2 regions of the Pseudomonas sp. NPDC078700 genome follow, and region 2 is predicted to be linked to the other one. Evidence: riboswitches for the same ligand, from Rfam matches in the RefSeq annotation. Region 2 holds a riboswitch; the other holds the start of a gene.

Region 1 (7,683 bases), on a different contig from region 2:
TTCTTATTTGGGTACTGCACGGGGCTTCGGGTAAACTGGCGCATCTTTGTATTAATAACGATTCGCCTGATGCCGACGACTTTCCAAGAGATTCCCCGCGAACGCCCGCTGACGCCTTTGCTTGACCGTGCGAATACGCCGACCGAGCTGCGCCGATTGGGTGAGGCCGAGCTGGAAACCCTGGCCGACGAACTGCGCCAATACTTGCTCTACACCGTCGGCCAGACCGGTGGTCACTTCGGTGCGGGCTTAGGCGTGGTCGAGCTGACAATTGCTCTGCATTACGTGTTTGATACTCCAGATGACCGTTTGGTATGGGATGTTGGCCATCAAGCCTATCCGCATAAAATCCTGACCGGTCGCCGCGAGCGCATGAGCACCTTGCGGCAAAAAGACGGCGTTGCTGCCTTTCCACGCCGCAGCGAAAGCGAATACGACACCTTTGGCGTCGGCCACTCAAGCACCTCAATCAGTGCAGCGCTGGGCATGGCGGTTGCCGCCAAGATACAGGGTAGCAACCGTAAAAGTGTTGCCGTCATAGGTGATGGCGCACTGACTGCAGGCATGGCGTTCGAAGCGTTGAACCATGCCTCTGACCTTAAAGCCAATATGCTGGTGGTGCTCAACGACAACGACATGTCGATCTCGCGCAACGTCGGCGGGCTGTCGAATTATCTGGCGAAAATCCTTTCCAGCCGCACCTACGCAAGCATGCGTGAAGGCAGCAAGAAAGTACTCTCGCGCCTTCCCGGCGCGTGGGAAATCGCCCGTAAAACCGAAGAGCACGCCAAAGGCATGCTGGTTCCGGGCACCCTGTTTGAAGAACTCGGCTGGAATTACATTGGCCCAATTGATGGCCATGACCTGCCAACTATGCTGGCCACGCTGCGCAATATGCGCGACCTGGAAGGCCCGCAGTTCCTGCATGTCATCACCAAAAAAGGTAAAGGCTTCGCCCCGGCAGAGGCGGATCCCATTGGTTACCACGCCATCACCAAGCTTGAGCCGGTCAATCGTCCTGCTGCGCAAACCGCCGCAAAAAAACCTTCTGGCCCTAAGTACTCCAGTGTATTTGGTCAGTGGCTGTGTGACATGGCAGCGCAAGACTCGCGCCTGCTCGGCATCACCCCGGCGATGAAAGAAGGTTCCGATCTGGTTGCCTTTAGCGAGCAATACCCAGACCGCTACTTTGATACGGCTATCGCTGAACAGCACGCGGTTACGCTCGCTGCGGGCATGGCCTGTGAGGGCAGCAAGCCAGTTGTCGCGATCTACTCGACCTTCTTGCAACGCGCCTATGATCAACTGATTCACGACGTTGCGGTGCAGCACCTCGACGTATTGTTCGCCATTGACCGCGCAGGTTTAGTGGGTGAAGACGGGCCGACCCATGCGGGCAGCTTCGATATCACCTACTTGCGCTGCATCCCCGGCATGCTGGTGATGACCCCAAGCGATGAGAACGAATTGCGCCGCATGCTTACCACCGGCCACCTGTTTGACGGCCCCGCGGCTGTGCGCTATCCACGCGGCACGGGCCCTGGCGCGACCATTGAAGCCGGGCTTGAGCCGTTGGAAATCGGCAAAGGCGTTGTCCGTCGGCAAGGCAGCGGCACGGCAATGCTGGTATTCGGCGTGCAACTGAGTGAAGCCTTGAAAGCCGCTGAAACACTGGATGCGACTGTTGTCGACATGCGCTTCGTCAAGCCTATCGATGAGGCGTTGATCCGCCAGCTAGCTGCCAGCCATGAACTGCTGGTAACCATTGAAGAAAACAGCATCATGGGCGGCGCTGGCAGTGCAGTCAGCGAGTTTCTGGCACAGGAAAATGTGCTCAAGCCAGTGCTCCACCTTGGCCTGCCCGACCTCTACGTCGAGCATGCCAAACCGTCACAAATGCTTGCCGAATGCGGCCTTGATGCAAAGGGTATCGAGCAGGCAATTCGTCAGCGTTTGGCTGTTATCAAGTAATAACTAACCCATTGCCGCAAACTCGGTAATGGGTTTTATCGTGATTGACCGAGGTCGCTGTCAGCCGCAAGGCGCAGCGTGAAAAGGGAAGCAGGTGCGTCTATGACAATGCCTGCGCTGCCCCCGCAACGGTAACCGACAGTGCTGAGCCCTTGAGCCCAGCACAGCGTTTTTCGACAACCACTGGGTTAGCCCGGGAAGGTGAAAAACGCTGTCGGCAGCCCGGAGACCTGCCTCGTTGCAATTTTGACTGGTGTTGCGGAGGGCATCACCGTCAAGTGCGGGTCTCTGTTGGCCAGCGCTTGTCCCTGCCCTCCTCAAAAGCATTGTACTTTTGAGGTTGTTTAATGAAGTTTTCCCGCATTTACTTGGCGCTCACTATGGCCCCATGCCTGGCCACGGCCGCTCAATCAGCCGAGCCTTATCAGGCCACGCCTCTGGTTATTACCTCGGGCCGTCAGGCAGAGCCGATCAGCAAAGCCACCGCCGCTATCACTGTCTATGAACGCAAAGACATCGAACGCCTACAAGCCGGTGACGTGCTTGACTTACTCGCTCGCACGCCGGGTGTCAGCGTCCAACGCAGTGGCGGTAGCGGCTCACTCAGCGGGATATTTATTCGCGGCACTTCGACAGCGCAAAGCTTGGTGTTGGTCAACGGCCAGCGCATTGCCGGCAGTTCCAGCGGAACAGCCAGCCTCGAACAACTCAACCTTGATCAAATCGAGCGCATCGAAGTGGTTCGTGGCAGCCGCTCAGCGCTCTATGGTTCAGACGCCATTGGTGGCGTCATTCAGATTTTTACCCGCAGCGGTGAACAAGGCCTGCACCCGCGCCTTAAAGTAGGTTACGGCACCTATGGCACTTGGCAGCGCAGCCTGGGATTGTCGGGCGGCGACGAACAGACCCGCTTCGACTTAGGAGCCTCGCTGGATGAAACCGATGGCTTTGAGCGCACCAATCTAATCGGCAGCGAAGACAGTGCCTATCGCAACAAAGGCTTCAACCTCAGCCTGTCGCATAACTTTAATGACAGGCTTGAAGCCGGTATTAACCTGCTGCGTCAGTCCGGGCAGAGTGAATACGACTACAGCTTGTCACCGACCCAGGCCGCCGACACTGACTTTGAAGAATCCACTGGCAGCGCTTATGTGCAAGCGCAATTGAACGAAAACTGGACGTCACGCCTAGAGCTGGGTCATACCGAGAACCGCCAAACGTCGCACGACCCTTATGGCGGCTCAGTATTCAATACCTACCGCGACCAAGCCAGCTGGCTTAACACCATTGAGTTTGCTGAGCAGCAACAACTGATGCTCGGCTTGGACTGGTACGAAGACCGCCTCAACAGCTCGACAGACTTCAACGAAAACTCGCGCTGGAATAAAGCAGCATTTATTCAGCACCGGTATGACAACGACCTGTTCGGCACTGAGCTCGGCCTGCGTCATGATGACAATGAAGCCTTTGGGAGCGAGAACAGCTGGAATGCGGCCTTCACTTGGCACGTGAATAACGATAACGACTTGATTGCGTCATACAGCGAGTCCTTCCGCGCGCCAACCTTTAATGATCTGTATTACCCAGACGATTGTTTCCCCGGCTTTGGTTGTACGGTGTATAGCAACCCAGATTTACAACCGGAGACGGCGCGCAGCTATGAGCTGCAGTGGCGCTCGCGCTTGTCGCCGACCAGCTCATTGGAAATCTCCGCTTACCACACCCGCATTGAAGACGCGATCGTCACCAACAATGCACTGGACGGCAATCAGTCAAACAGCATCGATGCCTTCCGCCCGGAAAATATTGATGAAGCGACCATCCACGGCCTGGAAATTGGGCTTAAACAACAAATTTTCGGCTGGCACACCAGCCTCGGCTACAGCTTGGTCGATGCGCGCAATAGCAGCGGCAGCGGTAACAACGGCAAACGCCTGAGCCGTCGTCCAGAAAACACCTTCACGGCGGATATAGACCGCAGTTTCGGTCAGTTCAATGTCGGCGCGAGTTGGCTAGTGGCCAGCCATAGTTACAACGACCTGGCCAATAGCCAAGAGATACCGGGCTACGGCGTGCTGGGCCTGCGTGCGGGCTGGAATGCCCCCAACGACCTGCGCTTTGATCTGAAGCTGGACAACCTGCTTGACCATGACTACTACCAGGCCAACGGCACAGCCTTCGATAGCACCACCTTCGCTCAAGTCCCCTTCCACTACGAGGAAGCTGGGCGCACCGCGTTGGTTTCAATGACCTGGACACCGCAGCTCTAACAACGCCGCCAAAGAAGCGTAGCCAGGTGGTCAAGGTGAAGCTTGACCACCGCGGTATCGAAATCAAGCGGAAATCATTGGCAGCAAAGGGTGGCCGAAAAAACTAGCCCCCCCGTGACAATCGACAGCCGTCGATGCAAACCTATCAATGCTTGATGTCGACGACACCGTAGACCTTGCGCGAATAGACATAAAACGCGAGCCCTACAGCCGACCAGCCACCCACCAGAACCCATTCGATTGGCAACAATGCCGAAGGTGCAATGGGGGTGTAAAGCAGCACCAAGCCGAGGGATAAAATCAGCGCAACATACCCCACCCATGGGCCTTTTCCGGCGCGAAACGGGCGCTCCATCTCAGGTTCTTTTTTACGCAGCACAATAAAAGACAGCGCCACCATCGAATAGGCAACCACGATACCCAGACCGCCAGCATCGACCAGCCACACCATCGCCTGGCGGCCGAATAAAGGGGCAACTATCGAAAGCGCACCAATCAATAAAATCGCATTGACCGGGGTTTTGTAAGTGGGGTGCAATTTGGCCAAGAACGCGGGCAGCATTTTGGCTTCGGCCATGGCATACACCGCACGCGACCCGCCGATTAGAAATGCATTCCAGCTGGTCAGAATCCCGCCCAGACCAGCAAGCACCAGCAGCTTCCCGGCCCATGCTCCGCCCAGTACAGCGGTGGCTGCATCTGCCGTCGCCAGCTTGGTCCCCGCTAAGGCTTCGGCATCCAAGGCACGCCCTGTGGCATACATAATCAGAATGTACCAGGCCACGGCCATCAAAACAGAAACGATCAAAATGATGCCGATTTTGCGATACGGCAAATCAATTTCTTCAGCCGCTTGTGGGATAACGTCAAAGCCAACGAACAAAAACGGCGTCATGATAATGACCGAAAACACCCCGCCCATTCCGCCAACAAATAACGGCTCAGTGTTGGCACTCGAGCCGTTGAACAGTGAGCCACTGATCAGCATGATGCCAACCACAATGATCAACACGGTAATCACCGCTTGAAACATTGCACTGGCCTTTACCCCGCGGATATTGAGCCACGTCATGCCGATTGCACCGACAATACCCACCATTGCCCAGGTGAAATAAACATCCCAGCCAGCGATTGAATACATCAGCCCGGCTTTGTATCCGGGGACTATTTGCTCAAGCACAGTGGGCAAGGCGACGGCTTCAAAGGCCACCACCGAAACGTAACCAAGAATGATTGCCCAAGTGCAGAAAAACGAGGCCCCAGGACCGAGCGCACGGTGGGCATAAACGTGTTCACCGCCATTTTGCGGCATGGCTGACGCCAGCTCTGCATAAGCCAGGCCGATCATAATCACCGCGGCACCACCGATAGCAAAGGCCAACATTGTGCCGCCTGTACCGGCGTTGCTGATCATGGTTCCGGCAAGTACTACCCAACCCCAGCCAACCATTGCGCCAAAGGCTAGCGCGATGACATCTTTGGAGCCCAGCACGCGGGCAAATTTTGTGTTGTTGACCATGGTTCCTCCTTGAGCCAAAAATACTTAACCATCCATGTCTAAAGCATCTGGTATCACCCAAATAGCTGACAGACTTAGATGCCACAAGGTTTTCAGGTTAACGGCTAACAAAGGGCGCAAGCAAGGAAGGGGCTCGAATCAGTCGGTTTTAGCTAGAATAGCGTCGGCTTGGGCGCGCACTTCTACTGCGCTCTGGCGAGCACTTGGCAGAGTTGAGCGGTCGCGTTGAGCATTTGAAAGCTCGGCCGTTCAAGGCCTTTATCCGGCACTAGCCACAGTTGCTTGCGCGCCACAGCCTTGATGTTAGGCCAGCGCTGCCAGGCCTCCAACTGAGCACTGCTGCCAGCCAAAATCACATCAGGATTAAGTTGCAAAACAGCTTCAACACTGACTTGCGGTGCCGGCAATTTCAGATTGGCAAAGATGTTTTCAGCGCCACACACGCGCAGAGCATCGCTGATAATTTGCTGGCCGCCGAGGGTATACAGCGGCTTATCCCACACCTGATAAAACACTGACAGCGGCCGCTCACGGTGATAACGGCTGCGCAAATCAGTCAGGCCTTTGTGGAACAGCTGCTGCAGTTGCCGACCTTGCTTGGCCCGACCAATGCGCTGACCGATCTCAGCAAACTGATCAGCGAGGGTAGCTAGGGTATGGGGCTCAGCAATAAGCATTGGGATGCCAAAGGCTTGCAACTGCTGACGCTGAGCCTGACTGATGCTGCCGGGCCACATGAGAATCAAATCAGGCTGCAACGCTAACAAGGTTTCCACCTCAAGCTGAGCATAACGCCCAACCGAGGGTAAGTCCGCCACTGCGTCAGGCCGTGGACCGCCGTCGAGTACGCCGACCAACTGCGCCTTGGCACCGAGCTCAATAACGATTTCAGTTAACGAAGGGGCCAGACTGACAATTCGTTCTGCCGCTAACACCGGCGCAGATAAACCAAATGTCAGCAGCAGAGTCAGCAGTAGACAGCGCATTAACTGAGCTGGCGGGGAATACGGTAGAGGTAAAGAATAACCAGGCTCGACAGCGTCAACAGAATCAGCGGAACCGCTTCAAGGCTGGTAAAAACCGCGACCGCAGCTATCCAGGCAGGCAAGCTTGCACCGAGAAAAGCTTTGCGCCGTGTTTTCGCAAGCGCCTGCCAAGCGGCCGGTTCAGCGTCGCTATCGCGTGCTTTCCCAGTGGCGATAAGCGCATGCTTGTAGGCGTTGAACAGCGGCAGACTGATAAACATCGACAACATACCGGCGATAAAAAACGGCATCGCCAATACGCCGGGTTGGCGGCTGGACTCGAACAGGACATTGATAGTGATAACCGGCACTAAAACCAGCACCAACTGCCACCACCACAAAATCGAAAAATGGCGACGCACCTGCGCACGATTCACGCTTTTTCCTCGACCTCGGCTTGGTGCAAGCTGCCAAGCATATGGCCAAGCTTGCCTGCCTTGGTCGCCAGATACTTTTTGTTGTGCGGGTTGTGGTCAATCTGCAGCGGGACGCGCGCAGCCACATTGATGCCCATATCGCCCAGCGCTTTGACTTTACGCGGGTTGTTGGTCATCAACTTGAGTTCTGCAATGCCAAGGTGGTCGAGCATTGGTTTACAGATCGCGTAGTCACGTTGATCGGCACCAAAACCCAAACGCTCGTTGGCTTCAACAGTATCAGCGCCACCATCTTGCAGCTCATAGGCACGGATTTTATTGAGCAAGCCAATACCACGGCCTTCCTGGCGCAAGTAAAGCAGCACGCCACGGCCTTCTGCGGCAATCGCGCTCAGCGCGGCTTCTAGCTGAAAACCACAATCGCAACGCAAGCTGAACAGAGCATCACCGGTCAGGCACTCGGAATGCAAACGGCCCAGCACGGGCTCACCATTGGCAACATCGCCAAATGTCAGGGCAAC
Region 2 (7,683 bases):
GTTCGCAATAACGGCGGCGTTGCGGCGCTACTGCTACGCAGTTTGATTACCACTACGCTGGTGTTCTGTTTCTTTGAAGTCTTGCCACACCATGCTGTTGGGGTGTCAGAGGTTCACCTGATTCTGGGCTCTACACTGTTATTGGTGTTTGGTGCCGGTGCCTCGGCGATTGGGCTGGCTGCTGGCTTGTTGATCCAGGGTGTATTTTTTGCCCCTTTCGACTTGCCTCAATACGGCATGAATGTGACCACGTTACTGGTGCCGCTATGGGCGATTAATGCCTTGGCTCAACGGATCATTCCGCAAAGCACGGCCTACGTAGACACCCGTTACAGTCAAGTGCTGGCGCTGTCGACGGCGTATCAGGGTGGCATCGTTCTGTGGGTCGCGTTTTGGGCATTCTATGGTCACGGCTTTAGTGTGGAAAACCTTGCCAGCGTTGGCACCTTTGGCTTGGCGTACATGACGGTGATTATTGTCGAGCCCTTGATTGATCTGGCGGTGTTGGCCGGTGCCAAGGCATTAGCCCGTTACAGCAGTGGTCCGGCGTTTAATGTGCGCCTGCATCAACCTGCTTAAAGGGTGAGTCCTGCGGCGCTCAGGCGGATGCTTGGCGCCATGCAGTGAACGCTTGATTGATGCCTGTCTGGTTGAAGACCGACAGGTGTCGCGCTGTATTTTTGCGCGTGCACCGAGCGCTCACGTCGGGTGCTAGCGCACAGCCCAATCACTTGATTGCGATGCTTGCCAATTGCGAGTCGATGGCTGCTGGGTGCAATTCTTCGATCTAGCTGAAATCGCCTTTGTAAGAGGCGTTCGATCCAGCTGTCACGCCCTGTTGAACGGTTGCCGTGCATAGGCGACTCGGGTACTCTGCGTGGCATCGAACAGGTGCCCCGAGCGCAACCGCGCAACGGGTGAAACGGGAAGTCCGGTGATCGCATGGTTAAACATGGCGTATTCCGGCGCAGCCCCCGCTGCTGTAGAGCCTGATGCAATCGCGATATACCACTGGGCAACCGGGAAGGTGCGATTAGCGAATGAAGGCGAGCCAGAAGACCGGCCTGATCGACAATAGGTGCGTACCCCGGGGTGTGGGTTTGCCGATGCTGTGTATTGCCTTCGCGGGCAAATATTTCCAGTAGTTGTCTTTCAGGTCTTGGCATTGCCACGTCCTGCCATCCCCTGTTGCTGCGCTCCGTTGAATTGTGTGCGCCTAGTCGCGTGCGCATTTTCTGATTTCAGGAGTGTCGCCAAGTGATCGATGATGACAAAAAACGCAGCCACAATGAGCGGATGCAACGTAAGAAGGCCGTGGTCGATGCCGGTATCGAACGTGCCCAAGAAGAGCGGGGCATCGTTATTCTGATCACCGGTAATGGCAAGGGTAAAACCACTTCAGCCTTCGGGACTTTGTACCGCGCGCTTGGCTATGGTCATCGCGCTGGTGTGGTGCAGTTTATCAAAGGCACTCAGGCATCCGGCGAGATCACCTATTTGCGTCAGCATGCGCCATTGGTTGAGTACCACGCCATGGCAACCGGTTTCACTTGGAACACCCAAGACTGGGATCAGGACAAGGCGGCAGCCGATGAAGCCTGGGCACATGCTGCAAAGATGTTGCAGGACCCCAGTTTGAATCTGGTGCTGCTCGATGAGCTGACTTACATGCTCAAATACAACTACCTCGACACCTCAATGGTGCTGGAGGCGATTCGGGCGCGTCCGCCACTGCAGAGCGTTATCATCACCGGTCGCGCGGCTAAGCCCGAGTTGGTTGAGCTGGCAGACACCGTCAGTGAAATCCGCGACGTTAAACATGCCTATAAACAGGGTGTCCGGGCGCAGATGGGCATTGATTTCTGATGCGAGCCTGGCTCGTTTTGGTTGCAGTACTCTGCGTGCCTGGCGTATCGGCAGCGCTGCCGCGAGTGGTCTCGACTAATCAGTGTGCCGATATGTTGGCGTTGCGCCTTGCTGCGCCAGAGCAATTGTTGTCGGTGTCGAGCAAGAGCCGTGACCCGCAGTTGTCCTCGATGGCCGGACAGGCACAAAGGGTGCCGGTGAATCATGCCAGCAGCGAGGAAATCATTGCGCTGCACCCGGACCTGGTCCTCGCTTCAAGGCGCTGGCAAAGCCACAATCAAGCTGAGTTATTGCGTCAGCATGGCATCGAGGTCGTGGTGGTGCCATACCCCACTACCTGGGCGCAGATCTTCGCCAGTACGCGGCTGGTTGCGGCAAAACTAGGGCGCGTAGAAGAGGGTGAGGCGCTGCTTGCTGACGTCCAGGCGCGGCTTGATCGACTCAAGCAACATCCCCGACCGCTGCGTGCGCTGTATCTGCGGCCTAACGGTGGCAGTGCCGGGCGCGACACCTATGTCGATACCGTGTTTCAAGCGGTGGGAGTAATCAACCATCAAGCCGCGTTGGGGCGCAGCGGTTGGGGACGGTTTAATCTGGAAGACTTGGTGCGCCAGCCGCCCGATGTCTTCGTCAGTGCCGACATGCCGATCGATCGAGGTTATGCCAAGTCAGCGTTTTCGCGCCACCCGTTCCTGCAGCAACTGACAGCGACCCGTCCGGTGTTGCAGGTTGAAGGCAATCGCTGGGGTTGCAGTGATTGGCAACTGATCTTCAGTGCCGAGCGTTTAGCAGCGCAGATCGATGCGCTGACTGCGCTGACTGCGCTGCAGTTGGGGCAGCAATGAGCCGCTTAAACGCATTGCTGCTGGTAATCCTGCTGGGGTTGTTTCTGCTGTCGTTGACCATTGGTGCCGTGCCGCTTGGCCTCGCAGATGTTGCTGGAGCCCTGCTGCGGTCGGCAGATTCCAGCGCTGATCTGGCCGATGTTGCCGTGCAGCATCAGATTATCGTTAACCAGATTCGTCTGCCGCGGGTCATTCTGGCAATCCTGGTAGGGCTTTCGCTGGGTGCCGCGGGTGCCGCCCTTCAAGGGCTGCTGCGCAATCCCTTGGCTGAACCCGGTTTGCTTGGCGTCAGCTCCAGCGCCAGTTTGGGTGCGGTGGTGTGTTTGTACTACGGGCTTACTGCATTCAGTGCTTGGTTGCTCCCGGTTGCGGCCATGAGTTGCGCAGCACTGGCAACCTTGGTGCTTTATCTGATTGCGCGTCGTCGTGCGAGTAATCTCACCCTGATTCTTGCTGGTATCGCGCTGTCTGCCTTGTGCTCGGCACTCACATCATTAGCCATCAGCCTGGCACCCAATCCAACCGATATGCAGGACATCGTACTCTGGCTGATGGGGTCGTTGAGTGACCGCAGCTTCGCGGATATCCGCCTGTGCCTGCCATTTATTGCGGCAGGTGTTTTATTGCTGCTGGCCTGTGGCCCGCAACTGGATGCGTTGACCCTTGGCGAGGACGAGGCCAGCAGCCTCGGGGTCAGCCTGCCGCGTTTGCGGGGGCAGATCATTCTCGGCACAGCGCTGTGCGTTGGCGCCAGTGTAGCGGTGACCGGCGCTATTGGGTTTATTGGCCTAGTGGTGCCACATCTGCTGCGAAAATGGGTCGGTTACCACCCCTCACGCTTGCTATTAAGTAGTGCCCTTGGCGGCGCTGTGCTGTTGCTGGCCGCTGATATCTTGCTGCGTGTGGTCAGTGGTGAACAGGAACTGATGCTGGGTGTGGTGACCGCTTTACTGGGCGCACCGTTCTTTCTTGTTCTGTTGCTGCGTCAACGGTTGGTTGCATCATGAGCGGCTTACGCATTGAACAGCTAAGCGTTGCGATTGACGGTAAAAACCGGGTCAATGATCTGTCGTTCGCGCTGGCTGCGGGTGAGTTGCTGGGCATTATTGGCCCCAATGGCGCGGGCAAAAGTAGTTTGCTCAAGGCCATTGCTCACTTGATGCCTTACTCCGGGCTGATCGAGCAGGATGCAGTGGTGTTGCAAACCCTGACCCCTCGCCAGCGTGCTCTGCGTCTGGCTTACCTTGGGCAAGGTGACAGCAGTGGCTGGCCCCTGTTGTTGCGTGATTACGTGGCGCTCGGCCGCTTGCCCCACCGGTCGCCATGGCAGCGCAGCAGTGCCGACGATGCGCAAGCAGTCGACGCCGCTATCACGCAGATGGGCTTGAGCGGATTAGTTGCGCGACGATTTGATCAGTTATCCGGTGGCGAACGCGCCCGTGCTCGGTTGGCTCGGGCCTTGGCGGTTGGTTGCCCACTGTTGCTCGCCGATGAACCAGTCGCTGCGCTCGATCCATTTCATCAGCTAAATGTCATGGCGCTGTTACGCCGCCAATGCACCCAAGGTCGCAGCGCGCTGGTGGTTCTGCATGACCTTACTCTGGCCAGCCGCTTTTGCGACCGCCTGTTATTACTCGACCACGGCAACCTGATTGCTTATGGCCCCCCGCGCCAAGTGCTTACCCCCAAGAATCTGCAACAGGTGTACCGCGTGCACGCAATGCTTGGCGAGCATGAGCAGGAAGCGTTTGTGTTGCCCTGGACCTGTCGCCCTGATGAGGAACATCCATGACCGTCACGTTGACGCTTTGCGAGACCTGTGGGTACGACGCTGCCCAGCCTGAGGCAGAGCGGCCCGGTGCCCGCTTTGTTCGTGAGGTCGAGCGTCAGCTCAAGGCTGACGATGAACTGCGCATTCAGCGCACTCGCTGCCTGATGGCTTGCCAGCGGCATTGCGCAGGACTGTTACGCGCGCCCGGCAAAATCACCTACGTACTCGGTGATTTTCAGGCCGAGCCTGAGGCGGCTACGGCACTGCTTGATTACGCCCGCCAGTACCAACTTTCTGAAACCGGTCAGGTCCCATTTCGCAATTGGCCGAGCGGTATCAAAGGTAAATTTATCGCACGAATTCCCGTGCTCGAAGACTGACTCACTGGAGTGCTTGTTATGTCCGCCAAGATCCCCGTCACTATTGTCACAGGCTTTCTCGGTAGCGGTAAAACTACCTTGCTGCGTCACATTCTGGATAATGCCAATGGCCGGCGCATTGCGGTTATCGTCAACGAGTTTGGCGAGTTGGGGATTGATGGCGACATTCTGCGTGGTTGTGGTATCGGCTGTGATGATGAGGCTGCCGAGAGCGCTGGCCAACTGTACGAATTGTCCAACGGTTGTGTGTGTTGCACCGTTCAGGAAGAGTTCTACCCGGTGATGCGTGAGCTGATCGAGCGTCGTGATCACATCGATCATATCCTCATCGAAACCAGCGGCCTGGCGTTGCCTAAACCCTTGGTACAGGCGTTCAACTGGCCAGAAATCAAGAACGCTTGCACCGTCGATGCGGTGGTTACCCTGGTCGACGTGCCAGCTGCCGCTTCCGGTCAGTTTGCCGCCAACCCTCAAGCGGTTGACGAGCAACGTCGTGCCGATCCGAACCTTGATCACGAGTCGCCTTTGCACGAGCTGTTCGAAGACCAGTTGCTGGCCGCCGATTTGGTGGTTCTGAGTAAGACTGATCTGACCGATGCTGAGTCCGTGGCGCGCGTCGAAGCCTTGGTGCGTGAGGAAGTTCCGGCACAGGTCAAGCTGGTCACCAGTCATCAGGGGCGACTCGATCTTGATTTGATCCTTGGATTATCCAGCGCCTCGGAGACAACCATTGACCAGCGTCAGAGCCATCACGATCACGGTGAAGGTGATGAGCACGACCACGACCATGACCAGTTCGACTCAGTGGTCGTCAATTTGCCTGTGGTAGACCGTGAGCGTCTGCTTAGCGTCTTGCACGACCTTGTTGAGCAGCACACATTGTTTCGTATCAAAGGGTTCGTGGCTCTTGCCGACAAGCCAATGCGCTTGGTTGTACAAGGTGTAGGCCAACGGTTTGATGCATATTTCGACCGTCGTTGGGCTGCGGATGAAACCCCTGTCACGCGCTTGGTTCTGATTGGCCAGAACCTTGACTCAGCGGCTCTGGAGCAAGCGTTACAGGCCGCGGTGGTCGAAGGTTAAGCGATGCATATGCTGACCGCGCTGCCCGGTGGATACGTCGATGACAGCGGTGCGACCCTCACCACGGTCGAACAAGACCCTGCCGATATTGTCATCCTCAGCGCCGCCGATACGACGCTGGCGTTGCTGGCAGCGGCCTGTCCACAGGCGGATTTTCCGTCTGTGCGTTTGGCGAACCTGCTGCACCTGCGCCAGCATGCGTCGATCGATTTGTATCTGGATCAGGTGCTGCAGCACGCGCGCTTGATAGTCATCGATCACTTGGGCGGCGAGAGTTATTGGCCCTACGGGACTGAGCAGTTGGTCAGCCTGTGCCAGCGCAAGGGCATTGCGCTGGCAATGTTCTCTGGCGATATGACCGAGGATCACAACCTTACGGCGCTGAGCACTGTGGCGCCGGCGGTTTGTCATCAGCTTTGGCGCTATCTGCGCGAAGGCGGACCGGGCAACGCCCGTGAGCTGTATCGGTTTATCGGCGCGCAGTTTTTCCAACTGTCGGCCCAACCATTGCCGCCGCGAGCGCTGCCGCCATTCGCGCTGTTTGATTCGCAGCGCGATGTCGCGGTGCTGGAAGATGTTCAGGCACGTTGGCTGGCAGATGCGCCCTGTGTTGCAGTACTGTTTTATCGAGCGCATTTACAGGCGGGCAATACCAAGGTGTTCGCCGCGCTGTGCGATAGCCTGTTGGCCCATGGTCTGAACCCGCTACCGATTGCATTGCTGTCGCTGAAAGATGGCCACTGCCTGGAGGCTTTGCGGCAACTCTGTACTGAGCAGAGTGTGGCGCTGATTCTCAATACCACCGCCTTTGCCGCCTCGGCGATGGATGATCCTGGCGATCATGCTTTAGTGGGGGATATCCCGGTACTGCAAGTAGTGCTTTGCGGTGGTAATGAGGCCAGTTGGCGTGCTGATGCACATGGCTTGCAGCCGCGAGACATGGCCATGCATGTGGCGCTGCCTGAGGTTGATGGACGGATTATCACGCGTGCAATCAGCTTCAAAGGGCTTGGTCAGCGCAGTGAGCTGACCCAAACCGATATCGTGGAGTATCAACCCGAGGCCGGGCGCATTGCCTTCGTCAGCGAGTTGGCGCAGCGCTGGTGTCGGTTGCGTGGCTTGGCCAATGCCGACAAGCGACTGGCGTTGATTCTGGCCAACTATCCAACCCGTGAAGGCCGCCTTGGCAACGGTGTCGGGCTGGATACACCAGCCTCGATGATTGGCATCCTCCAGCGTTTGCATGAGCAGAATTATCGGGTTGAGAATATCCCTGAAGACGGTGATGCCCTCATGCGTCTGCTGCAACAGGGGATCACCAACGACGCTGAGCAATGGGCCTTGCGTCCGGCTCAGCAGAGTCTGGCGTTGGCTGATTACTTGGCGTTTTTTGCTGATCTGCCTGAGGTCAATCGCAACGCCATTATCGAGCGCTGGGGGGCTGCCGAGGCCGATCCCATGCTCCGTCAGGGCCGCTTTATGATTGCCGGATTACGCATGGGCAATGTGTTTGTGGGCATCCAGCCTGCACGAGGCTATCAGCTCGACGCCTATGCCAACTATCACGACCCGGACCTGGCTCCGCCGCACTATTATCTGGCGTTCTACCTGTGGTTGCGGCGCAGTTGGGGCTGTGACGCAATCGTCCATGTCGGTAAGCACGGTAATCTGGAATGGCTGCCGGGCAAGAGCGTGGCGCTCAGCGAAAACTGCTGGCCGGATCTGATTTTCGGGCCTA

Evidence for each region. Region 2 has a riboswitch for cobalamin ahead of cobO (cob(I)yrinic acid a,c-diamide adenosyltransferase). Riboswitches for the same ligand answer to the same signal wherever they lie in the genome.
Region 1: it holds a riboswitch for cobalamin, as region 2 does, so the genes downstream of both, ACIGCM_RS17715 (TonB-dependent receptor domain-containing protein) here and cobO (cob(I)yrinic acid a,c-diamide adenosyltransferase) in region 2, are expected to answer to the same signal.

The regions. Positions count from the first base shown of each region.
Region 1 covers NZ_JBITUI010000005.1:53,007-60,689, reverse strand. The annotation lists gene dxs (1-deoxy-D-xylulose-5-phosphate synthase) at 70-1,971, shown strand; cobalamin riboswitch at 2,006-2,224, shown strand; gene ACIGCM_RS17715 (TonB-dependent receptor domain-containing protein) at 2,319-4,241, shown strand; gene ACIGCM_RS17710 (APC family permease) at 4,387-5,760, opposite strand; gene ACIGCM_RS17705 (cobalamin-binding protein) at 5,943-6,746, opposite strand; gene ACIGCM_RS17700 (MFS transporter) at 6,746-7,162, opposite strand; gene ribA (GTP cyclohydrolase II) at 7,159-7,683, opposite strand, start outside.
Region 2 covers NZ_JBITUI010000002.1:794,912-802,594, forward strand. The annotation lists gene ACIGCM_RS09455 (energy-coupling factor ABC transporter permease) at 1-579, shown strand, start outside; cobalamin riboswitch at 873-1,083, shown strand; gene cobO (cob(I)yrinic acid a,c-diamide adenosyltransferase) at 1,261-1,866, shown strand; gene ACIGCM_RS09465 (ABC transporter substrate-binding protein) at 1,866-2,711, shown strand; gene ACIGCM_RS09470 (FecCD family ABC transporter permease) at 2,708-3,718, shown strand; gene ACIGCM_RS09475 (ABC transporter ATP-binding protein) at 3,715-4,503, shown strand; gene ACIGCM_RS09480 (DUF1636 family protein) at 4,500-4,862, shown strand; gene cobW (cobalamin biosynthesis protein CobW) at 4,881-5,945, shown strand; gene cobN (cobaltochelatase subunit CobN) at 5,949-7,683, shown strand, end outside.